DNA from 3 places in the Lacrimispora cavernae genome. Region 3 is predicted to be linked to each of the others. Evidence: predicted binding sites of a transcription regulator. Region 3 holds the regulator's gene; each other region holds the start of a gene.
What was found. The regulator NrdR, encoded in region 3, represses ribonucleotide reductase genes. The targets are predictions, from matches to a motif close to CACAANATNTTGTG.
Positions count from the first base shown of each region.

Region 1 (8,057 bases), 840 kb from region 3:
CACCAGCTGCATAGCCCCTGTCGAAACCAGTACTGCCCCTGACTGGTACTCTTCTAGAGAGCATTCTCATACTAACATGAATGAAATCAATTGTCAAGACCTGTGCATTTCCTGCTGCTATTACCTTGTGGCAACGCTGCCTTTTGATTCACCTTATTCCTTTTTTTGGTTTTTAATTCCTTCTGTTATCCGGCATCTCATCTAAAAGCCTATTTTTAACAGCAGGAAAAGCACACGCCCGCTAAAACCTATTCCGCCTGCAGAGCAGCCATTGTAAAGTAATTATAAGGCTGGTTAAAATGAGGCAGGAAGAAAATGTCCGTCAGCTTTAACCGGTCAATGGTTACCTGCTCCTGAATGGCAAGGGAGAACATGTGTATTGCCATGGAGATATCATATTCTGAGCATAATTGTGCTCCTAAAATGATGCGGGTCTTCTTATCGTATACAATCCTGATTTTCACCTTGTAATTGTCATGCTCAATAAAGGCCGGTTTTTGGGTATCCTCATAATCTGCCACTGCCGCATCATACCCCAGCTTTTGGGCTTTCGCATAGCTGATTCCTGTAGAAACCATCTTAAGATTCCAGATGCAGATTCCGTTGGATCCCTGAACGCCAACAGATTCAAGGGGTGTGCCGCAGACGTTATGTGCAGCCACGATACCGGAACGCACGGCATTGGTAGCCAGAGCAATGTAGTTTGTCTTTTGGATGGAATTATCAAAAACAGTGGCACAGTCACCGATCGCATATACATCCGGGCGGCTGGTCTGCTGCCGTTTGTCAACCAAAAATGCCCCATTGCGGAACAACTCAAGATCCTCTTTACCTAACTGGTTGTTAGGCTTAAAGCCGATTCCCAGTATTACCATATCGGCATGGTATTCCTTTTTGTCGGTGACTACCTTTTCTACCTTGCCGTTTCCTTCAAGCCTTGTCACCATTTCATCATAAACCAGCTGAATTCCATGGCTTGACAGGTTCTCAGACATGATATCTGAAAACTCCTGATCATAATAGCTGGACAGACAGGTGTGCATATTGTCGATCAGGGTGACATTCTTTCCCACACGGCGGAATGCTTCCGCCAGTTCAACGCCGATATACCCTGCCCCTACTACCACAATATCTTTTAAGGCGTTGTTATGTAGCTTGTCAATGACATCTTTCGCATTCTGAAATAATTTTACAAATTGAACGTTGTCCAGCTCTTTCCCTTCAATATCAGGAGAAATGGGAAGAGAACCTGTCGCAAGAATCAGTTTATCATATTCCTGCTGGTATCTCTGTCCATACTTTCCTACAGCAAAGACAGTCTTTTTATCATAATCAATGCGCTCAACTTTCGTTTCCATGTAGACCTTTGCGCCCTTTTTCTCAAAAATATCTTTGCTGCAATAAAACAGGCCTTCGGAGGAGTGAATCTGGTCCCCAATCCAAAGAGCCATACCACAGCCCAGAAAACTGATGTTGTCATTGGAATCAAATATAATAACTTTCTTGTCCTTATAATTATCTAAAATTGTGTTTATTGCTGCCGTTCCGGCATGGTTTGCGCCGATTACCACAATGCGTTCCATAAATTGCCTCCTTAATAATTGTTTTTCTTAATTATAACACGTTGTTAAAATAAAAACAATTATTATTATCGAAATCTATCTATTTTTTTCAACACATTTCACCTGCTACAGGTCATCCACCAGAGCGCTGCTTTTTGCATAGGCCGTGCTTTTTGCTTCAAAAAAATCAGTTTTGATCAGATTGGCATTGCTGTACTGATTGACCCATGTCATGGTTTCCGGCTCCCTCTCATGGCCCTCATAAATCCGCTCCCAGCCAAGGCTTGCACAGCGTAAGTTTCCCAGATACATGATATAGTCCGTGATCATTTCCCTTGTAAGTCCGGGCACTTCATCTCCGATGGCATAACAGCCCCAGGCGATCTCCTGCTCACAGCCTTCCCGGATCATGTCCCGGTAAACCTCTACCCGTTCCCTGGTAAACAACTCCGGTTCTTCCTTTTCCAGTTCCAGAATAATATTGCGGAACAGCCACAAATGAGTGTTCTCATCCCGGTTAATGTAACGGATCTCCTGGGAGGATCCGGTCATTTTATGGTTCCGACCCAGGTTATAAAAGAACATGAATCCACTGTAAAAATACACGCCTTCTAAAATAAAATTAGCCACCACCGCTTTCATGAAAGCATATGCGCTCTTGTCCTTTTGAAACTCATTGTACAGGTCACCGATAAAGGTGTTGCGGGCAAGAAGATGGGGGTCGCTCTTCCACTGATAGAGCACCTCATTCCGTGTCTGAGGTTCGCAGATGGTATCCAGCATATAGCTGTAGCTCTGGCTGTGTACCGCCTCCTGAAAAGTTTGAATGGAAAGGCAGAGATTGATCTCATTGGCAGTCACATATTCTCCAAGGGCCGGTAAATTAGCGGTCTGGATGCTGTCCAAAAACACCAGAAAGGATAATATCTTATCATAAGCTCTCCGCTCCTGAGGACTTAATAAAGGATAATCCTTCCTGTCCCTGCTTAAATTAATTTCTTCAGGTATCCAGAAATTATTCATGGCCTGCCGGTACCAGTCGCTTACCCAGGTGTATTTCATATTGTTAAAATCATTGAGGTTTGTGGTATTGCCGTTGATCATCCGCCGTTTTCTTACTTCAATCTCCCCATCCGGATGAAAAAGGGGTCGTTTTTTTAATTGTTCCATATCACTCTCTCCAAACTCTCCTGTTTTATTATGGTCAACCGGCCGTTTTAACCAGAACCGGCCTCTAACTGGAGCAGGCCTCGCATTCATCCACTTCCAGGCTTTTGGAGCGGATGTAGTAAATGGTTTTCACTCCCTGTTCCCAGGCCAGGATATAAAGCCCCAGCACCTGACGAAGGGTATAGTCATTGGTTATATAAAGATTCATGCTCTGGGCCTGGTCCACATGGCGCTGCCGGACTCCCGCTGCCCTCACAGACCAGCTCTGGTCAATATAATGGGCATTTTTATATTTCCAGAATGTTTCCGGTGATAAGTCCGGTGCCACCCGGGGAACCAGGCCATTCTTTTTTTCCTCCAGATAATACCGGTTCATGACCGGGTCCAGCCCTGCCGTGGTTCCGGCGATCATGCTGGTGCTGCTGGTTGGCGCAATGGCGATGAGCCAGCCATTTCTCATGCCGCCTTCTGCCACCTTTTCCCGAAGGCAATTCCACTTCTCAGAACAATATCCCCGTTTGTCAAAATATGCCCCTGTCTGCCACTCGCTGCCTTCATACAGGTCATATCTTCCTTTTTCCCTGGCAAAATCACAGCTTGCTTCAATTGCCGCGTAATTGATGGCCTCAAATACCTTGTCAGCAAATTTAAGATGCTCCTCTGATTCCCAGGAGATCCCGTTTTTTGCCAGCATGTGATGATATCCGCTTACCCCCAGTCCCACCGGGCGGTAGCGGAGGTTGGTGACTTTTGCATAGGGCACAGGGAAAAAATTCAGATCAATTACATTATCCAATGCCCGGACAGCACTTCTTGTCAATTCCGTCAGCTCCCCGGTCTCCTTAAGATCAATCTTTCCCAGAGAAAGGCTGGCCAGGTTACACACAACAAAGTCTCCCGGCCTTGTTACGGTAACCACCACAGTTTCCCCGTCCACTGTCTGTATCTGCTGGTCAACCTGCTCGACTCCGCTCATGTTCTGGGCAATTTCCGTACACAGGTTGCTGCAGTAAATAATGCCGCTGTGGCTGTTGGGATTGGCTTCATTTACAATATCCCGGTTAAAGGTAAAGGGCGTTCCTGTTTCCACAGCGCTCTTTAAGACCAGGCGGATAATATCTTTAATAGGAATGATCCGCTTGTGGATACGGCTGTCATTCACACAATCCAGGTAACGTTCCTCCCACTGGGCTCCATAAGAGTCCTCCAATGCCCAGCCCTTTATTGTCAGGATTTCATGAGGGCACATTAAGTACCAGTCTCCATCTATGTTCTCCTTTGCCTGCTTCCAGAACAAGTTGGGATAGCAGACAGCCGGAAAAACATCATGCGCCTTCATGCGGTCATCTCCGTTATTGGTCCTGAGAGTCAGAAACTCCGGCAGATCCTTGTGCCAGACATCCAGGTAAACCGCCACAGCTCCCTGCCTTACTCCAAGCTGGTCCACTGCCACTGCCGTATCATTGGCCAGCTTGATCCAACGGATCACGCCTCCCGCAGCTCCCTTAAAACCGCGGATCGCACTCCCTGCGGCGCGGACCTTTCCAAAATAAAGGCCCATACCTCCCCCGAACTTACTGACCTTTGCAAAGCTGTCAATACTCCGGTAAATGCCATCCAGGCTGTCCGGAACAGTATCGATAAAACAGGAGGAAAGCTGATGGTAAGGCTTTCTGGCGTTTGAGAGGGTGGGCGTTGCCATGGTAACCTTTAACGTACTGAGCATATCATAAAACCGTTTTACCCAGGTGTCCCGGTCATCCTTTTCCGGCATGGCAAGGTGCATGGCAATTCCAAGAAACATTTCCTGAGGCGTCTCTAAAGGTGCATTCCGGCGGCTGCGGATCACATACCGGTTAAGCAGCAGTTCAAGCCCGGAATAATTGAACAGATGGTTTCTGCTCTGATCCATATACGCTTCATACCGGTCAATTTCTTCTTTTTTATAATTCTCCAGAATGTAATCTCCGTAAAGCCCGTCCTCTGTCAGAAAACAGATTTTATCGTAAAAGCTTCCGATCTTCCTCCGGTCCAGCTCTTCCTTTAGCCTGGTTTCAAATCGCAGCATGAGCAGCCTTGCTCCTATATACTCCCAATCCGGCGCCTCCTGGGTCGTCAGTTCCACCGCCGCCTGGATAAGCGCCTCAAACCGTTCTTCCAGGCTCATATTTTTCTTACAGAACCCTGTGAATTTTACGGAGAGGTGACAGAGGTCATATGATGCAGAATCCCAATCCTTGCGGATTCCGTCTAAAATTCCCTCCAGTGACTTAACCTCTTTAAAATATTCCAGAATATCCTGTTTTCCATCTGCCTTATCCATTTATAATTCCCGCCATTCCATGTTTTATATTAGTATCAATAACTGTTATCGAATCTCATATGTAAAAATATACCACAACATATAGTTAATTTCAACTACCGGGATACAAAATATTCGTTTTTAAATGATCTGATTTTTTTATTATTGGCAGACAAAAGCCGCAAGATTAAGTCAAACGGATATTCCCGGTCCGCGCCCCTGCTTGATTCGGTTAAAAAACGCCTGAAGTCTTACATCGTAAGATTTCAAGCGTTATCACTAATATGAACATTATAAATAAAAAGCCCTCAAAATTCTTATCTGGCGCCACGAATATAAGGCTTTCCGGCCCGTGATTTTTGTGGGCCGAGCCAAACAGGGCCCTAACGTGATCAGGCAAGGAAGCATGGACAATGCCTGGGAGGAAAGGGGAACTCCAACAGTCTGCAGACGGATCTGCAGCGCATTGGCAGAGCCAAACAAAAAGGCATCTCTCCACATACCGAAAGTAAGGTAACGCCCCAGGATGATATCCTATCGTAACTATAGGTTCAAGCTTGAAACGTCAAATCATTAATTAAAAAAATTTATAATCATTTTGTATTTTTCTTATAAGCGTACATATTACTCCTATTCTCCGCCAAATGCTCCTCCAGTTTCTTTTAAATCCAGTTCTCCAAACAGGCTGTCAACCACTGCCCTGTAATCGGAAAGGTGCTGGGACTTCCGGATCTTTTTGCCAAGTTTTTCGCCCCCGTCAAACATCTGGATCATATAAGCCCATAACTCCTTCATCTTAAACAGGACATTGCGGTCCCCGGATATGATCTCTTCATATCCTTTGAGAACTTCGTCATGAAAGGCTTTTAGCTGCCTCTTTTCCATTTTCTCTCCGCTCTTTATTTCCTCTGCCAGGCCGGGATTTGCCACCATTCCCCTTCCAAACATGACACAGCCTATAGAAGGAAAGGCAGCAATGAATTTCTTATAATCTTCTGCTGAAAACAGGTTTCCGTTGTAGCACAAGGGATTCTTGCTTAAAGAGACCGCTTCCTCCATTACTTTCCAATCAGGCTGATTCCTGTAATAGTCCTTCTGGATCCGGGGATGGATGATCAGTTCCTCTATGGGATATTTGTTATAAATCTCCATAAGCCTTCCGAATTCTTCAGGGCTGTCCTTTCCGATCCTGGTTTTTACTGAGATTTTCATGTCCAATGAAGAAAAAATCTGATCAAAGAATATGGTAAGCTGCTCCGGTTCCCCAAGAAAACCGGACCCTCTGCCCTTAGAAATCACCGTTGGAGAGGGACAGCCCAGATTCAGATTCACCTCTTCATATCCAAATTGTTTTAATTCCTTTGCCGCCCATATAAAATCTTCCCCCTTGTTGGTGAGAATCTGAGGAATCACATGCAATCCCACGTTATGCTCCGGCAGAAAATCATTTTTTTCCCTGGAGGTAAATTTCCGGTTCTGGGTGGGCACGATAAAAGGAGTAAAATACACATCTACCTGCTTAAAAAATTTGTGGTGAGCGTTCCGGTAAATATAGCCGGTGATTCCTTCCATGGGGGCAAAATAATACTTCATATTTCAGTCTCCTTTTTCAGTTATTTCTATATCGGTACATTTTATCACAACAAGAGACAAATTCCTAGAAGGCCATTTACAGAATCTGCCAAATAGTGGTATAATGTAAGACAAAACGCATTATTCTGGAGGATCGATCATGACTCAATTAAAGAACTTAATACCAGCCGCCGCTAAGGCCCTTTTACTTGCCGTTCTTATTTCCACCACCTCCTCTTCCGTCTCATGGGCAGAAGAAGAAACCGGGCCAGCTTTTGCTCCTCCGGTAACCAAAACAGCAACGCCTGAAATCGGACCAGGCATGCGCAGCAGCTCCAACTTTATCGTCGTCCTGGACCCGGGCCACGGCAAGACAGGCGGACATTATTCCGGCTGCCACTTTGAATATAACGGAATTACCTACTATGAAGATGAAATCACCATGAAGATCGCCACTTATACAAAACAGTATCTGGAGCAGTTTTCCAACTATACGGTTTATTTAACAAAGGACAGCGCGGAAACCACCGTCCCTCTGGATCAGCGTGCCGCTTTTGCCGCCTCCGTACATGCGGATCTTTTTGTAAGCCAGCACATTGACTCGGCTTTGGGAAACGGTACAGTGAAAAATGCTTATGGAGTCAGCTCCATGGCTCCCAGGACCGGCCGCTATAACAATGATCTGGCCCTCCAGTCCCAGGAAGCCGCCAATACCATTTTAAAGCAGTTAAACACTCTGGGGCTTCACAACCGGGGACTGATCCTCCGGGATTCAGAGAACGGAACTTTATTTCCCGACGGAAGCCAGGCCGATTACTATGCAATTCCCCGTTATTCCCAGATGTATGGAATCCGTGGCTTTATCATTGAACACGGCTTTTTAAACCACACCAGCGACTTGACCCTGTTTCTGTCAACAGAGGAACAGTATAAGGCATTGGGAGAGGCGGATGCAAAAGGAATCATGGAATATCTGCAAAAAGCGGGAAAATCTGCATTTGTCCAGACAACTCAGACTGCTCAGGCAGCCCAGGGTGCCAATAACCAGAATGAAGGGACTGTTGCCCCTCCCCTTGTATCTGAAAGCAAAGGACCGGGCATGAATTAATATCTGCCGGTCAATGGCTTGCCGGAGAAAAATTGCAGCAGGCATCCTGCCCATAAAAGTACCAGCGCATAAGAAAGCCTCTGCCTTCATCCATGAGGGCAGAGGCTTTCTTATGCGCTGTTTTATTACTTTGTTAAAATACTGATAAAGCGATTCTTTGGGTGCATTCCATGAAAGGTTATTGCAGGACAGCAAAATAAGCAATGTCTCCCAGGATACTAAGTCCGGAAAGAAATAATAAAATTACTAATATTGCCGATAATAATCCTGTGAAATCCGAATATCATCATTATTAGATATCCACAGACTCGGTTATAATTGCAGAATCAAAAGCAAAAAACGC
Region 1 covers NZ_CP157940.1:1,941,815-1,949,871, forward strand. The annotation lists RNA gene ssrA (transfer-messenger RNA) at 1-39, opposite strand, end outside; gene ABFV83_RS09240 (FAD-dependent oxidoreductase) at 249-1,583, opposite strand; gene ABFV83_RS09245 (ribonucleotide-diphosphate reductase subunit beta) at 1,689-2,732, opposite strand; gene ABFV83_RS09250 (ribonucleoside-diphosphate reductase subunit alpha) at 2,797-5,055, opposite strand; gene ABFV83_RS09255 (tRNA-dihydrouridine synthase family protein) at 5,665-6,627, opposite strand; gene ABFV83_RS09260 (N-acetylmuramoyl-L-alanine amidase) at 6,767-7,714, shown strand.
Region 1: a site for NrdR is predicted at 5,129-5,142, ahead of ABFV83_RS09250 (ribonucleoside-diphosphate reductase subunit alpha). Genes of this name have one in related genera too.

Region 2 (8,057 bases), 210 kb from region 3:
TTATAGCATAGAATCTTTTCACTGACTACCATATCTTAATGACGGACCGACAAAGGATTGAAGTCATTTCACCTGGTCCTGCCTTCCGCAAATTTCCTGATTTCAGAGGCATTTGTGATCTTTTTTACCTGGCCGTTCTTTATGACCACCAAAGTAGGTGCCTGCATGATTCCAAACTTTGTGGCAAGCTCTGCATTCTCCTCGGCATCTACCACCTCATAATCCATATTTTGTAAAAACTGTTTTGCAATCCGGCAATTAGGGCAGGTTTTGGTTGTAAAGAGATAGGTCCCGGCCGGGATCTCCGCTTTTTTCATTGCTGCCTTATCCCCATTTTCCCTTAAAGCTCCCTTTTTCAGTACAGAATGGAAAGGATCGTAGGCTGTCCGGTTCTTATATTCCTGAGTTTTTCCCTCATTCCAGTTCTGCACCGGACGGTAGTAGCCGGTGATCCGGCTGTATACCTCAGCTTTTTTTCCGCAGACCGGGCATACCTTATGTTCGCCGGAAAGATATCCGTGCTCCGAACAAATGGAATAGGTTGGCGACAATGTATAATAAGGCAGCTTGAAATTCTCTGCAATGGTGTGCACCAGCTTTGCTGCTGCTTCCCAGTCAGGAAGCTTTTCACCCAGAAATGCATGGAATACGGTTCCTGATGTATAGAGGGTCTGCAGCTCATCCTGAATCTCAAGGGCATCAAAGATATCTGCCGTATAATCCACAGGAAGGTGGGAGCTGTTTGTATAATAAGGAGTATCCCCCGGATTTCCGGCTGTTATGATATCCGGATAATGCTTCTTGTCATGCTTTGCCAGCCGGTATGTGGTGGACTCGGCAGGAGTTGCCTCCAGGTTGTAGAGGTCTCCGTACATCTCCTGGTAATCTGACAGCCTTTCCCGCATGTGATTTAACACATCCTTTGTGAACTGTCTTGTTTTTTCACTTGTCAGATCCTGCCCCAGCCATTTGGAGTTTAAGCCGACTTCGTTCATTCCGATGAGACCGATGGTGGAAAAATGATTTCCAAAGCTGCCCAGATAACGTTTTGTATAAGGATAAAGCCCCTGATTCAAAAGCTTTGTTATGACTTCACGCTTGGTTTTTAATGACCGGGCCGAAATATCCATCATATGATCCAGACGCTTGTAAAAATCGGCCTCATTCTGGGAAAGATAAGCGATCCTTGGCATGTTGATGGTCACAACGCCCACGGAACCGGTACTTTCGCCGGAACCGAAGAAGCCTCCGGTCTTTCTCCTAAGCTCCCTTAAATCCAGGCGCAGACGGCAGCACATACTCCTTACATCGCTTGGTTCCATATCGCTGTTAATGTAGTTTGAGAAGTAAGGGGTTCCGTATTTGGAGGTCATTTCAAACAGCAGCCGGTTGTTCTCCGTATTGGACCAGTCAAAATCCCTGGTAATGGAGTAAGTAGGAATGGGATACTGGAAGCCCCGCCCATTGGCGTCTCCCTCTATCATGGTTTCAATAAAGGCCTTATTGATCATGTCCATCTCAGCCTTGCAGTCCTTATACTTAAAGTCCGCCTCTTTTCCTCCGACAATGGCATTAAGCTCCGCCATATCGGCAGGAACGGTCCAGTCCAGGGTAATATTGGAGAAAGGAGCCTGAGTTCCCCAGCGGCTTGGCGTATTCACACCATAAATAAAGGATTCAACGCATTTTTTCACTTCCCGGTAGGATAAGTGATCAGCCTTTACAAAAGGAGCCAGATAAGTATCAAAAGAGGAAAAGGCCTGGGCTCCTGCCCATTCATTCTGCATGATCCCCAGGAAATTGACCATCTGGTTGCAAAGTACGGATAAATGCTTTGCAGGGGAAGAAGTGATCTTTCCCGGTATTCCGCCAAGCCCCTCTAAAAGGAGCTGCTTTAAGGACCAGCCGGCACAGTAACCGGTGAGCATGGATAAATCGTGAATATGGACATCCGCATTTCTGTGGGCATTTGCAATCTCCTGGTCATAAATTTCAGACAGCCAGTAATTAGCCGTAACCGCACCGGAGTTACTTAAGATCAGCCCTCCAACGGAATAGGTGACAGTGGAATTTTCCTTGACACGCCAGTCCTCTACCTTTACGTAGCTGTTTACCACAGCCTTGTAATCCAGAATGGTATCCTTCATATTCCGTATTTTTTCTCTCTGTTTCCTGTATAAAATATAAGCCTTTGCCACATCGGTATATCCCGCCTGCTCAAGAACGTGTTCCACACTGTCCTGAATCTGTTCTACCGTAACTTCTCCTCCTGACATCTTCCCCTGAAAATCAGCAGTTACCCGAAGAGACAGCAATTCCAGTATTTCATTATTAAACTCCTTTTGAGTGGCCTTAAATGCTTTTTTAATCGCTTCCGTGATTTTATTCAGACTGAATTCAGCACTTTCCCCATCTCTCTTTACCACCTGGATCATATAACTAAACTCCTTTCCACTTTCCTGCCCGGTAAGCAGGGCGTTCCTCTGCAAAACCCCTTATAACTTTTCTATAACTAAATAGACGGTGCCAAAAGCGGCACCTTTTGCAAGAAGCCAGAGCCGGCTTCTCACAGGTATATTATACCAGAAGAAAAGAAAAAACACAATATGTAGTTTGGTTTTTTAACACCAATCCACATATTGTGTTTTTTTAATCATCAACAACATCGGCATTGTTTGCCAGAGAGGCAAACAGTTCCGATGGCACATAGGCATTCACCAGAATTCCGTCTTCCTGATACTCTTCCTTTAACAACTGGCCGTATTTGCGGATCAGCTGGATTTTCCCGGCTTCCTTATAGGAATAAACCTTTTCTAAATACACCTTCTGGTTTCTGAGAATGGTTTCTAAAAGATTTAAAAGTTCATCCAGTCCTTCTCCTGTTTTAGCGGATATCCTCACCTGATGGTCTGAAGAAACATCCTTAAGGATCGTGCCGCCCTCTGCCGCGTCGATCTTATTGAACACGGTAACCATGATCTTATCACAAACACCAAGCTCCCTCAAGGTCTCGTATACAACATACATCTGCATATCCATCTGAGGATTGGAACAATCCACCACATGAAGGATAATATCGCTGTATTTGGCTTCCTCCAGGGTACTTTTAAATGCTTCGATCAAATGATGGGGAAGCTTTCTGATAAATCCTACGGTGTCTGTTAAAAGGAGCTGCTGACCGCCTGGCAGGCTTAAATTCCTGGTCGTGGGATCCAGGGTGGCAAACAGCTTATCCTCAGCCAGTATCCCGGCATCTGTAAGCCTGTTTAACAGGGTGGATTTCCCGGCATTGGTATAGCCAACGATGGCGGCAGTCGGTACATGATTTTTATCCCTCTGCTGCCTGACAACTTCTCTGTGACGCTTCACATCCTCTAAATCAGCCTTTAGCATTCCGATCCTGTCATGAATCAGACGGCGGTCCATTTCCAGTTTTTTCTCTCCAGGTCCCCGGGTGCCGATTCCTCCTCCCAGACGGGATAAGGAACTTCTAAGGCCAACCAGACGGGCTGACCGGTACTTTAGCTGAGCCAGTTCCACCTGGATTTTTCCTTCTCTGGTCGTGGCTCTGGAAGCAAAAATATCCAGAATCACCATGGTCCGGTCCATGATCTTGGTATCCAGGGCCTCTTCCAAATTACGAAGCTGGGCCGGAGACAATTCATCGTCGCAGACAATTCCGGTTGCATCAAGCTCCCAGATGCGGTCCTTTATTTCCCCAATCTTTCCCTTGCCCAGATAAGTCCCCGGATGAATCCTCTCCCGGTTCTGGATCACCTTATCCACGGTAACGGCTCCTGCCGTTTTCACCAGTTCTTCCAGCTCATCAAGAGACGCCTGCCCGTCATTCTCATCCCCGGTACTGACTGCCACCAGGATCACCCGTTCTTCTACTTCCTTTAACTCAATCAGTTCTGCCATCAATCGTTCCAACCTATCTTGTTTTTAAAAATGTGATCTCCCGCTCCGCTTCCTCATCAGGGCCGTGGGCTGAGACATACTGCTGCATCAGATCCAGGGCTGCTTTAAATTCACCTTTACGCTCCTTGGCAACAGCCTGGTTAAATAAAAGTTCCGGAACCTCTGAACTGTCGGCTGCTGAAAGGCCCTTATTAAAGTATTCAGCCGCTCCATCCCAGTCCTCTCCGGACATCTTGCATAAGCCTATCCGGTTATAAAGCTGGGCGCTTTCTTCCCCGCCCTTAAGGGCTTCCTCATAGAGGCTCATGGCATCAGATGCCGTTCCTGCCTTTTCCATGGCCGCCCCTGCGGCCAGCAAGGCTTTCAGCCTGCCCGGCGCTTTCTTTTCGGCATCCAGTTCAGCACTTCGCTTATAGTCTTCTATGGCACCGTTTAAATCTCCGGCCCCTGCTCTGGAAACGGAACGCAGATTTAAATATTCCGGCCGCTCACGGTCTACCTTTATGAGTATGCCATAGGTGTCTGCAGCGGAAGAATAATCCCCTGCCAGGTATTCGGCTTCTGCCCTGTACTTTAACACATCCACATCAAACTTTCCTACCAGTCCTTTGGAGGAATTGATGGCCTGGTCAAAGGCTTCCACGGCACTGTCATAGTTGCCCTGGTCAAGAGCTTCGATTCCCGCGGCCCGGTAAGAATATTTGTTTTCCTTTTTCCCGCAGCCGCCTGCTGCTATGACAACTGCCAGTGCAAGTCCAAGGATTACAGTCCCGTAACCTGTCTTTCTTCTCATGCTATTATCTCCTTTTAAGGAAGTTCAATTCAAGAATTTATTGTTTTCCCGTGCTTCCATGGCCGCCACGGTCCTCATGCCCTAAAAGTTCCACTTCTTCAAAACATAAGGCAGGCTGATGCTCCATAATACGGAACTGGCAGATGCGGTCATTTACATGAATAACCGTATCCCGGAGCGCATAGGCCGGGAAGAACCACTGGTCATTATCACCGCAGTATGTTTCATCAATGATTCCCATGCTGTTAGTCTGGATCACACCGTAATTTTTAAACGTGCTGCTTCTTGGAACCACATGGGCTTCAAATCCGGCCGGAAGTTCCATGGCAATCCCCAGAGGGATCAGCTTGAACTCGCCTGCCTTTATCTCCACTTCCTGTGCCGCCCGCAGGTCAATCCAGTCGGATTTCCCGTCTATGTAGCGTAAACGTTCGATTTTATCAGTAAAATATTTTATTCTTATGGCTTGTGTCACCTTTTTTCCTCCTAAATGTTATCATCTTTTTTATCTTCCGCCGGAATCAGATCGCCGCTTTCAGAAAGCTCCTCTTCCACTTCCATCCGTATCTCAGCCGCCACAACAGGGTCAGCAACCGGAAGATTCTGGGTGGATCCGATACCAAATCTTCTTAAAAATTCCTCTGTGGTGGCAAATAATGCCGGACGTCCAGGGGCATCTAAGCGCCCCACTTCATATACCAGGTTGTATTCCACCAGTTTATTGACCGCATGATCCGATTTGACGCCCCGGATCTTCTCTATTTCAAGCTTTGTTACAGGCTGCTTGTAGGCTATGATGGACAGGGTCTCTAAAACCACATCCGTAAGAACCTGTTTTTTAGGCGCAGATGCCACACGGATCAAGTTCTCGTAGTACTCAGGCCGGGTGCACATCTGGTAGCTGTTTTCCAGTTCAAGAATCTGCACCCCTCTTTTCCCCGTATCATAGCGCTTCATCAAACGGAGAACCGCCTCCTTTGCCGTGGCCTCATCCTGGCCGATGGCAGCTGCCAGAGCCTTAAGTTCAACGGAATTCCCCATGGTAAAGAGAACCGCCTCAATCACGGCTTCCCATACCTTTTCTTCTTTTGTGCTCTTCTTTTGCCCGTCTGCCAAAAGAACTTCCTTATCCATCACTTTCCTCTTTCCTGCCCTGCTTTCTGGGCATAAAGGTATCCCTGGAAGGGGTTTCCTCTTTCCCGCCCTGCTTTCCTGGCATAAAGGTATCCCTGGCAGGGGTATCCTCGGAAGGGGTTTCCTCCTGAAGTTCCGACAAATCCAGTTCCCCTTCCGCCCCTTCCGGCTCCAGGGTTTCAATGAGCATATCATCAAACAAATGCTCCTGGGTCAGCGTGATCTTGCCGATCTTCATGAGCTCCAGAAGCGCTAAAAATGTAACAACAACAAGGGTCCGGTCCGGCTGCCTCTCAAGCAGCCCGCGGAAAGAAAATTTCCGGTGCTCTCTTGCATAATCCATGACCGATTTTATCTTATCCTCCAGGCTTATGGATTCTCTCCTGATGTTGCCAAACCGGCTTCGGATAGGATCCACACGATCAGACTTCCGTTTCGTGACCGCCCGGAAAATCTCCTGGAGCTTTGCCAGGGTAAGCCCGTCAAGCAGCTTGTCCAAATCCACCGGAGGCTCGTACTTTGCCACTTCCGGAGGAATGGAAGGGAATTTGTACAGCAGTCGTTCCGCCCCAACTTCCCGGTCCTTAAGCTCCAAAGACATATATTTATAATATTTGTATTCCAAAAGACGTGCCACAAGTTCGGCCCTGGGATCTTCCTCCTCGCCTTCCTCGTTGGTTTCCCTGGGAAGCAGCATGCGCGCCTTTATATCAATGAGGGTCGCTGCCATGACCAGAAATTCGCTGACAATGTTTAAATCCTCTGTTTCCATGTGATTTACATAGTCCAGATACTGCTCTGTAATCGCCGCGATGGGAATGTCGTAAATATTCACCTTGTTCTTGTCGATCAGATGAAGCAGCAAATCCAGCGGCCCCTCGAAATTATCCAGTTTATAAGAGATTCCCATAAAATCCTCCAAGGCAGATTAAAACATGCCTTTGATCAGTATATCAAATCCTTCTTCATCTGTAAATATACGGCTGGCCCAAAAACTATTTCCTATTTCCTTTTTAAATCCACAACTACCACCTGAGGCTTGTTGTTTAAGCGGATGTTTACGGAATGGGTCCCAAGCCCCCTGCTCACGATCATATCTTTTCCATCTGACCGGAACTCACCGGCACAGTACGGCAGGAAAAACTGGTATTGAGGCGTCATGACCCCTCCAAGATACGGGAGCCTTATGGTCCCTCCATGAAAATGGCCGGATAGGGTCAAATCTGCCCCCCAGCTTCTGCATGAAGGAAAATAAAGAGGAGAATGGCAAAGCAGAATCTGAAACCGCTCCTTAGATGCCTCCCCCACCTTTTGTTCTATCTCCTTCTCAGTTAAATCATCCGGACGGAACTTCCGGTAAACCCCCGCCTCCAGATCAATCCCGGTAACAGCTATATCCTGCCCATATAATTCTGTCCGGTTATCCAGAATTTTGATTCCAAGCTTTTTTAAACTGCCCACATAAGCCTCGTATGCTTCACCATATACCTTGCGTTCCCAAAGCAGCCGGTTCTCATGATTGCCATTGCCGCAAATGACGGGGTACCTTTCTGCCAGTTTTTCCATAAGCTCTAATGAAACAGCAGTATCCGCTCTGCCCTTGCTGGTGATCATATCGCCGCCCACAAGCACAAGGTCAGGTGCCGCCTCAGCCACTGCGGCCAGAAGCCTTTCATTGCCATCGCCAAACCGGTGTTCGTGAAGATCAGAAAGGAATACTATAGTACGGTCCGTTCTGATCTTAGCACTTTTCAAAACAGTTCTCTCCACGGAAAGCTGTTCTTTTTCATATTCAGAACGCAAATACAAGCCTGCGCCCAGTGCGGCGCAAAAAGCTACGGCAGTAACCCCCATCTGAATCTTCCTCTTCTTCCATCAATCTTTTTCTTGCTTTGTGTTCATCATACAATGAAGGACCTGCCTGAGTCAAGTCTAAGAGGTCCAGTTACCCACCAGATATTCAATGATGAGATTGGGTATGATTACCATGAGTCCGATGCCAATGCTCATGACTATGGTACCGTATAAATATTCCTGGTAACCTGGCGTTCCCGGAGTCGGCGGTACTGTAAACGCAAGACGGTAGATGGATTTACAGAGAGCAAAAAAGCAAATAAAATAAAAAATTGCGCTAAATATCTTTTTTTTCATTGGTATATTCCTCCTTTCCCATAATATAAACCACTTATGGATAATATGCAATACCGGA
Region 2 covers NZ_CP157940.1:886,857-894,913, reverse strand. The annotation lists gene ABFV83_RS04310 (ribonucleoside triphosphate reductase) at 69-2,435, opposite strand; gene hflX (GTPase HflX) at 2,650-3,921, opposite strand; gene ABFV83_RS04300 (tetratricopeptide repeat protein) at 3,935-4,714, opposite strand; gene ABFV83_RS04295 (dUTP diphosphatase) at 4,752-5,189, opposite strand; gene scpB (SMC-Scp complex subunit ScpB) at 5,201-5,848, opposite strand; gene ABFV83_RS04285 (segregation/condensation protein A) at 5,841-6,758, opposite strand; gene ABFV83_RS04280 (metallophosphoesterase) at 6,851-7,702, opposite strand; gene ABFV83_RS04275 (hypothetical protein) at 7,781-7,999, opposite strand.
Region 2: a site for NrdR is predicted at 2,601-2,614, ahead of ABFV83_RS04310 (ribonucleoside triphosphate reductase). Genes of this name have one in related genera too.

Region 3 (8,057 bases):
AAAACAAAAAAGTTTTCACAATCGGATGGACGGCAGTAAAAAACACTGCCTTTTATCAGAAATCAGAAAAGCGATTTCTGATAAGTTACATTATGACAAAAAAGGAGATGATAGAAATGGATCAGGATAATCAAGATGGTTCCTGGCAGGAACCCCGGGATTTGGAATATGATGCAGGATATAAGCAGCCAGAGAAGCCAGCCCAGAACAATATGGCACTTGCTTCTCTGGTCATGGGGATTCTTGGGATTATTACCTCCTGCTGCTGTTACGGAGGTTTGATCTTCGGAAGCCTTGGGGTACTGTTTGCCCTGCTTTCTAAGACGGAAGACAGGTTTGATGGCCATGCAAAGGCAGGCCTTATTACTTCTTCCATTGCATTTGTGTTGGTTGTATTAGTTGTTATCATATTTATTGCTGCTGTGGCAGTGAGTGACTTAGGGCTAGGAGGTGTGCTTTCGTGAAAACTTCATCATCAGAACTTAAAATGCGTGCAAAGCGGACCTTAAAAGGCAGATACGGCCTGTGCATTGGTATCCAGTTTATTGAATTTGCCATTGTTCTGGCAATATCTCTAGTGTATATTTTAACGTCATTTTCTATGGGCTTGATGAGAGATCCTTTTATTGACGGCGTACACGGCATATCAGCAGGATATGTGGTCATGAAGGTGGGGGTTTATTTATCCTTCATGGTAATTCTCTCTCTATACGGTCTTTTAAAGCCGGGGGTACTTAAATGTTATGTGAATATGAGCACTGGCCAAACCGCCAGGCTGTCTGACCTGCTCTTTGCATTTCAGAACAAGCCGCATAGGTTTATAGGACTTTATTTTATTAATCTTTTGATAGGATTTGTATGGGGTATTCCGTACTTTGTAGTATTCATTGTAGCGGCCATCACAGATTTTATACCGGTCATGGTGGTATTGCTGGTGCTTACATACCTGCTTATGCTCAGTGGAAGTATCATTACAATGATGTATTTATCACAGTCCATGTTCCTCTTAATCGAGTCTCCGGATCAGAAGGTACTGGGGAGTCTTAAGGAAAGCGCGGCCATGATGAAAGGCAATAAGGGAGGTCTATTTTACCTTTTTATAAGTTTCATAGGGATGATAGTCCTGGGATACTTCTCCATGGGAATCGGCTTTCTCTGGATCAGCCCTTATATTCACGCCACCCTGACAGAGTATTATCTGGATCTTAAGGAGCGGCTTTCCCATAATTCCCTTAGAATAGGAGAAGAAGTCTCCTGCCAGTCCATGTGGAACCAGGAAAATCAGTGGTAGAACCGTGTCATACAAGGGGGCTACGCATAGAATATACTAAGGAGGTGTATCTATGCGAATTTGCGATCTCAAACAAAAAGAAGTAATTAATATCTGTGACTGCAGACGCCTCGGTTATGTTGGTGATGTGGATTTTGACATGGAAACAGGCTGCCTTATAGCCATTATTGTACCAGGACCAGGGTGCTTTTGCGGCTTTTTAGTCAGGGAGAGAGAATATGTGATTCCTTTCTGCGACATAAGGCAGGTAGGGCCGGACATCATCCTTGTAAACGTGGATTTGGAAAAAGCAACGGAAAGATGCGGGATATAGGGAGGATGGGCTTGCAGAACTTTGGATTGTAAGTTATGATATATGCAGGTAATTCGATTCGCCTTTGGCTCATCGAGCGGCTGATTTACTAAATTCCATTTCAATTGCCTTTGCATTTATTAAGTAAATTATGCCAATAATAATACAGTCCGTAAGACAGGAGGACCAGAAACGTGAAATGCCCATTTTGCAATGAAGCAGATACAAAGGTTATTGATTCCCGACCGGCAGACGACAACAGCTCAATCAGACGCCGCAGACAGTGTGAGAAGTGCGGAAAGCGGTTTACCACCTATGAGAAGCTGGAGACCATGCCTCTCATGGTAATTAAAAAGGATAATTCCAGAGAAGTTTATGACCGTTCAAAAATAGAATCAGGGATTCTTCATTCCTGCCATAAGCGGCCGGTATCATCCCAGCAGATTGATTCCATGGTAGATGAAATAGAGACCCAGGTTTTTAACCGTGAGGAAAGAGAAGTGGAAAGCACGGTGATCGGAGAGCTTGTTATGAAAAAGCTGCAGGAAGTTGATGAGGTGGCTTATGTGCGCTTTGCTTCCGTATACAGGGAATTTAAAGACGTGAGTACCTTTATGGAAGAAATAGGAAAATTGTTAAAAAAGTAGGAGATTTATGTTTAAGGTATTTTATCCGGATGAAGATGCAGCTTCTGCATATGACATATCCTTTGAAAAATTATATAAGAACGGGATCAGAGGCGTGATTTTTGATATTGACAATACTCTGGTGCCCCATGATGCGCCTGCAGATGAAAGGGCAAAGAAGCTGTTTTTACGTCTGCATGAACTCGGGATAGAAACCTGCCTTCTTTCTAATAACAAAGAGCCGAGAGTGGCGGCCTTTGCCAGGGCTGCGGGCGGCTCCCGCTACATTTATAATGGAAACAAGCCCGGAAAAAAAGGATATCAAAGAGCGATGAAGCTCATGGGAACGGATGCGAAACATACGGTTTTTGTGGGAGATCAGCTTTTTACCGATGTTTATGGAGCCAAGAGAGCCGGGATCCACAGCATTCTGGTTAAGCCGATTCATCCGAAGGAAGAAATCCAAATCGTTTTAAAGAGATATTTAGAAGCAGTTGTACTATATTTTTACCGCAGAGATAAGAAAAGAAAAAAGTGAACAGTATAACGGTGAAATAAAATTCCTGGCGGGTAAAAGACAACCCGGCAGGTTATAATACGGATGAGACGGTCCGGACAAGCTGGCTGATCCGGACATACAGGAAATTACAATAAGAGATCCATGACTTGCTGACAGGAAGAAACACCTTTGGTATTTTTATGCCTAAAAGCATGGATTGAAAGGTGGTAGAAGGGATATGAAAATTCTTGTATTAAACGGGCCGAATCTGAATTTTTTAGGAATTCGTGAAAAAGGGATATACGGAACAGAGGATTATCATGCACTGGTATCCATGCTGGAAGAGAAAGCGCAGAGAGAAGGTCATGAGCTGGAAGTCTATCAGAGCAATTATGAAGGCGGAATCATTGACAAGATTCAGGAGGCGTATCACAATGGAACAGAAGGGATTATCATCAATCCCGGAGCATTTACCCATTACAGCTATGCCGTAAGAGATGCCCTGGGTTCTGTGGAGATGCCCAAGGTTGAAGTTCATATATCCAATGTCCATAAAAGGGAGGAGTTCCGCCATACATCGGTGACTGCTCCTGTTTGTACCGGTCAGGTGGTTGGCCTGGGGCTTAAAGGATATGCCCTGGCAATGGATTTCTTAACAGGAAAATAACCGTTCCGATTCAAAGAAAAGGGAGATATTTGTAAAAAACGGTTGAAAATGTATTTGTTATAGTATAGAATATAAAAGGTTAAGAAGAGAAATTCAAGGAGGAATATCATTTATGATATCAGCGGGTGATTTTAGAAACGGTATCACATTAGAGATCGAGGGTACTGTTTATCAGATTATGGAGTTCCAGCATGTAAAACCTGGAAAGGGTGCTGCATTCGTAAGAACTAAGATTAAAGATGTGTTAAACGGCGGCATTAACGAGCGCACATTCCGCCCGACAGAGAAGTTCCCACAGGCAAGAATCGATAGATTTGACATGCAGTATCTGTATGCTGATGGAGATCTTCATAACTTTATGGATATGAACACCTATGAGCAGATAGCGTTATCTCCAGATGTGATCGGTGATGCGTTAAAGTTTGTGAAAGAGAATGAGACGGTTAAGGTATGTTCTTATAATGGTAAGGTATACTCTGTAGAGCCTCCATTATTCGTGGAGTTAGTTATCACAGATACAGAGCCGGGATTCAAGGGTGATACCGCTCAGGGAGCTACAAAGCCAGCTACGGTTGAGACTGGTGCAGTAGTATATGTTCCCTTATTTGTAGATCAGGGTGACAAGATCAAGATTGATACACGTACAGGTGAATATCTGTCCAGAGTTTAAAAAGAAAAGGACCGGGCAAACCGCAGGTCCTTTTAATAATTATGTACGATATCGTGAAAACAACGTAGAGGAGATTATTCTCATATTCCTACGTTGTTTTTGTGTTATAAAGTTATATAGCCCTCTGCAGCAATGATTTCCGACATGGAGGCAGTGCAGTTCTGCCGCCCGATATAGGTGAAAAAATAGGTGATCCAGCATAAAAGAAATAGGATACAATGCTTTTTCATTGCTCCTCCCCGGCGGTCCTGGTACAAATCTGCTTAAAATAAAATTCCCGGCTGGTGGCAATCAGACCCAGCACAGATACCTTTTCTCCCAGCCTTGACGGGATGACAGGAACTGGGATAGCGGCATGATTATCAACGATTGATTGTATCCTTGGGATCAGCTGTTCCTCAAAAGCCAGGTAGTCGCCGCCGATGATCACCAGTTCGCAGTCAATGACGGACAAAAGGTTGCAGACCGCACAGCCTAACTCCGTGCTGATAAGATCCACCAGGGCGGTCACCTGAGGATCCTGCAACTGGTAGCGTTTGATTATATCAGGGAAGGTGACGGGCTCGCCCTGGCAGTCACAGTTAAGCTGCCTGAGTATGGAGTCAATGCAGATCCTGTTTTCCAGAGAAGCATTTTTTGTAGTAAGGCTTTCCGGGGTGACGCAAAAACCGATTTCACCTGCCGCCAGATGGTTTCCCTCGTGCAGCCTTCCGTTTAGCAGGATACCCGCGCCAACGCCCTGGCCGCAGCTTATAAAGGCCAAATGGCTGCACCCCTGGCCTCCGCCGCAGCACCATTCCCCCAGAACGGAAGCATTGGCGCTGTTTTTAATCAGGACAGGGACAGGAAAAGCCTCTGTAAGACGTTCCTCTATCAGCCCCACATTAAGATCCCCGTATTTGGAACTGACAATATAATTTTTATCATTGTCATTAAGGATGCCGGGAGCGGATACGGCAATAGCTGCCAGGTCCTGGTGGGTAATGCACTGGGAGGCCAACAGCATGGACACCGCATTGATGCACATGGTGATCCAGGAATTCAAATCAGCGGTGGGGGTCTGCTGGATGGTAAACTGGTTGATGATGGAACCTCTTAAGTCGCTTAAGCAGAAATATGAATGCTGATATTGAAAATCCATTACAATAATGTATTTAAAATTATCGCAGAAACGCAGAAGCGTCGGTTTTCTGCCGCCTCCGCTGGAACAAGCTCCTTCGCCTATCTCATTAATAATGCCGATTTGTAAAAGAGCTGCCACATTGTCGGCCATGGATGGCTTGCTCATGTTCAGCATGCGGGCCAATTGGGCCTTGGAAGTGTCGCCTTTCTGAAAGATGGCGTCCAGAATAGCCCTTTGATTGATTGTGCGGACATGGCTGAGATTTACTGTTTTTTTCATATGCACTCCTATTTATCAGATATGTTTGTCAGCTTAAACACCGGCTTTTTCCCCGGAATCAGGGAAATGCCGTCGGAATAGCCTTCCTCCCGGTCCTTTAAGGCTTCGATGAGACAGCCTCTCAGGCAGTCAATCCGTTCCCCGCAGCCGGGATCATGAATCAGGTCGCAAAGCTCTTTTGGGTCCTGATCCAGCTGGAAATAATGCTCTTCACCGGTCTGGCTGTACCAGATATATTTGTCCGTGGGGGTGACGATAAAATGGTTTGATATCTCCCCGCCGCTGTGTTCGCCGTGTAAGTACTCCCTGTCAAAACCGGTTTCTCCAAACAGAGAGGGGAAAAAGCTTTGCCCATCGGCCTCATCCGGAACAGGAAGGTTCAGGGAATCCAGAATGGTCGGCATGATGTCCCTTAATTCCACCAGATCTCTGGAAATCGGGATCTGGGTCCTTCCTGGAAACAGATTTTTTCCCACACGAACGATCATGGGGATATGGATGCTACCCTGGTAAGGCTGTACTTTCCGAAACAGGCCGTGATCAAACAACAGCTCTCCATGATCGGAGAGGAAGATCAGAATGCTGTCTTCTAAAACCTCCTCTCTGTAAAGAGCCTGCAAAAGCCGTCCGATCTGGTGATCCATATGGGTAATGCAGGCGTAGTAGCCGATCATGGCATCCTGCTTAAGCTTATCATTTTTTGTTCCGTAAGGAGAATCATAAAGCCCTTCATAATCCTTTGCTTTATGGGAAAAATCCTCCCAGGTTCCCATTGCAGGAGATGCCAGCTCCCTGCTCCGGTAGATATCAAAATATTCTGAGGGAGCGTCTAAGGGCGGATGGGGTCTTACAAAGGAGGTCATGAGGAAAAAGGGCAAGTCAGGATCCCGCTTTTCCAGGAAACGGATACTTTCCGTAACCGTCCAGTTGGTGGGATGGGACATGCTGTCGTACACCCAGGGCGAAGCAATGAAGGAATTGCATTCCAGGCCGGTATCATTGACATCCGTCGCATTTCCGTACCGGTCTTTCAGCCATCTTAAATAGCTGTCACCATAAAGCTGGTTCTGCCGGGTTGGAAGGCTGGGCCTTCGGTAAAAGCCGATATATCCGTCATGAAGCGTCAGGTTATGGAAGCCGCAGCGGCGAAGGGGCGGATGAACGTGAAGTTTTCCCACCGCTTCCGTATGATAGCCGTGGCGAGATAAAACCTGGGGAAGCATGTTTGGATAATCCCAGTCAATTCCATCCTGATAGCCCACCCGGCCGTGGCGCTCCTGGCTCATTCCTGTAAACAGGGCGGCTCTGGAAGGGATGCAGCTTGGACAGGAAGCGTAGGCATTGGGGAAATAAGTACCTTCTGCGGCCAGGGAATCCAGATACGGCGTCTGAACATCCGGGTGTCCTGCAACTCCCATACAGTCCCCTCGCATCTGGTCGCACATAATTAGAACAATATTCGGCTGTTTCATAAGCTCCTCCTGAAAATGAAATCTTATTTAGTACATTCCATGGAAAAAGAAAGTAAGGAATAATTACTAATTTCATAAAGGTATTATACGCCATTATGAAATAAATGTAAATATATTTTAAAGTTTTGATAGTGTAGTGGTGAAATGGTACGAATAAAATCAATAATCGGAATGAAAAAGATACAAAATTTACAAAAAACTTCAAATTTCCTATTGACTTGATAAGGAAAACTTGCTAAGATGATGCCATCTACATAAAGTCCATGAAAACCTATCACCAAAAAAGGAGGAGAATCAATCATGAAGAAAAGAATTGGAGTTTTCGCATTATCTTTAGGCCTGGTCTGTTCACTTTTGGCCGGCTGCGGTAAAAGCGAACCAGCACCTGCCAAATCAACTGAGGAGACAGTCACTGCAGCAGGGGAGACGGCTAAGGCAAAGGAAACCAAAGCAGAGGGGGACCGGGTAACCCTGGAGTTATATCTGCAGAAAACAAACGTAGTGGATGTTTTTCAGGAATTGACTACTCGTTTCGAAGAGCAGAACCCTGGAATCAAGATTGAGCTGACAAGCGTACCGGATCCGGAGACAGCTCTTGTTACAAGAATTGCTTCTAATGATTATCCGGACATTGTGACCATCTGGCCGGCGGAAAAATTTTACCGGGATCTGATGAGAGACGGAGCCCTGATGGATATTTCCGACCAGGCGTTCTTAAACGATGTGGCGGACGAAACAAGAGAGATTGCCAAATATGACGGCAAGGATTACGCACTTTCCATGACAATGAGCGCTTATGGCCTCATTGTTAATAATAAGCTGTTTGAGGATAACGGCATTGAGAAGCCGCAGACCTGGGATGAGCTGATTGCAGCAGCCGAGGCATTTCAGGCAAAAGGGATCCAGCCTTTTGCATTTTACGACAAATCCACAGAGCAGCTGGGACAGATGGCAGAGAGACTTATTGGTGTGATCAACAACGACATTACTTCTCAATTTGAGAAGGTGGGCAAGAAGGAGACAACCTGGGAAAATGAAAAGGAAATGAAAGTGCTGGCTGATGCCATGCTAAAGCTTCGCCAATACGGCCAGAAAGATACCCTGGGAGCAGGCTATGAGGACGCGTTCAACGATATTG
Region 3 covers NZ_CP157940.1:1,100,916-1,108,972, forward strand. The annotation lists gene ABFV83_RS05210 (hypothetical protein) at 117-464, shown strand; gene ABFV83_RS05215 (DUF975 family protein) at 461-1,291, shown strand; gene ABFV83_RS05220 (YlmC/YmxH family sporulation protein) at 1,344-1,604, shown strand; gene nrdR (transcriptional regulator NrdR) at 1,778-2,230, shown strand; gene ABFV83_RS05230 (YqeG family HAD IIIA-type phosphatase) at 2,238-2,747, shown strand; gene aroQ (type II 3-dehydroquinate dehydratase) at 2,947-3,375, shown strand; gene efp (elongation factor P) at 3,488-4,045, shown strand; gene ABFV83_RS05245 (hypothetical protein) at 4,150-4,275, opposite strand; gene ABFV83_RS05250 (ROK family transcriptional regulator) at 4,272-5,447, opposite strand; gene ABFV83_RS05255 (arylsulfatase) at 5,456-6,919, opposite strand; gene ABFV83_RS05260 (extracellular solute-binding protein) at 7,220-8,057, shown strand, end outside.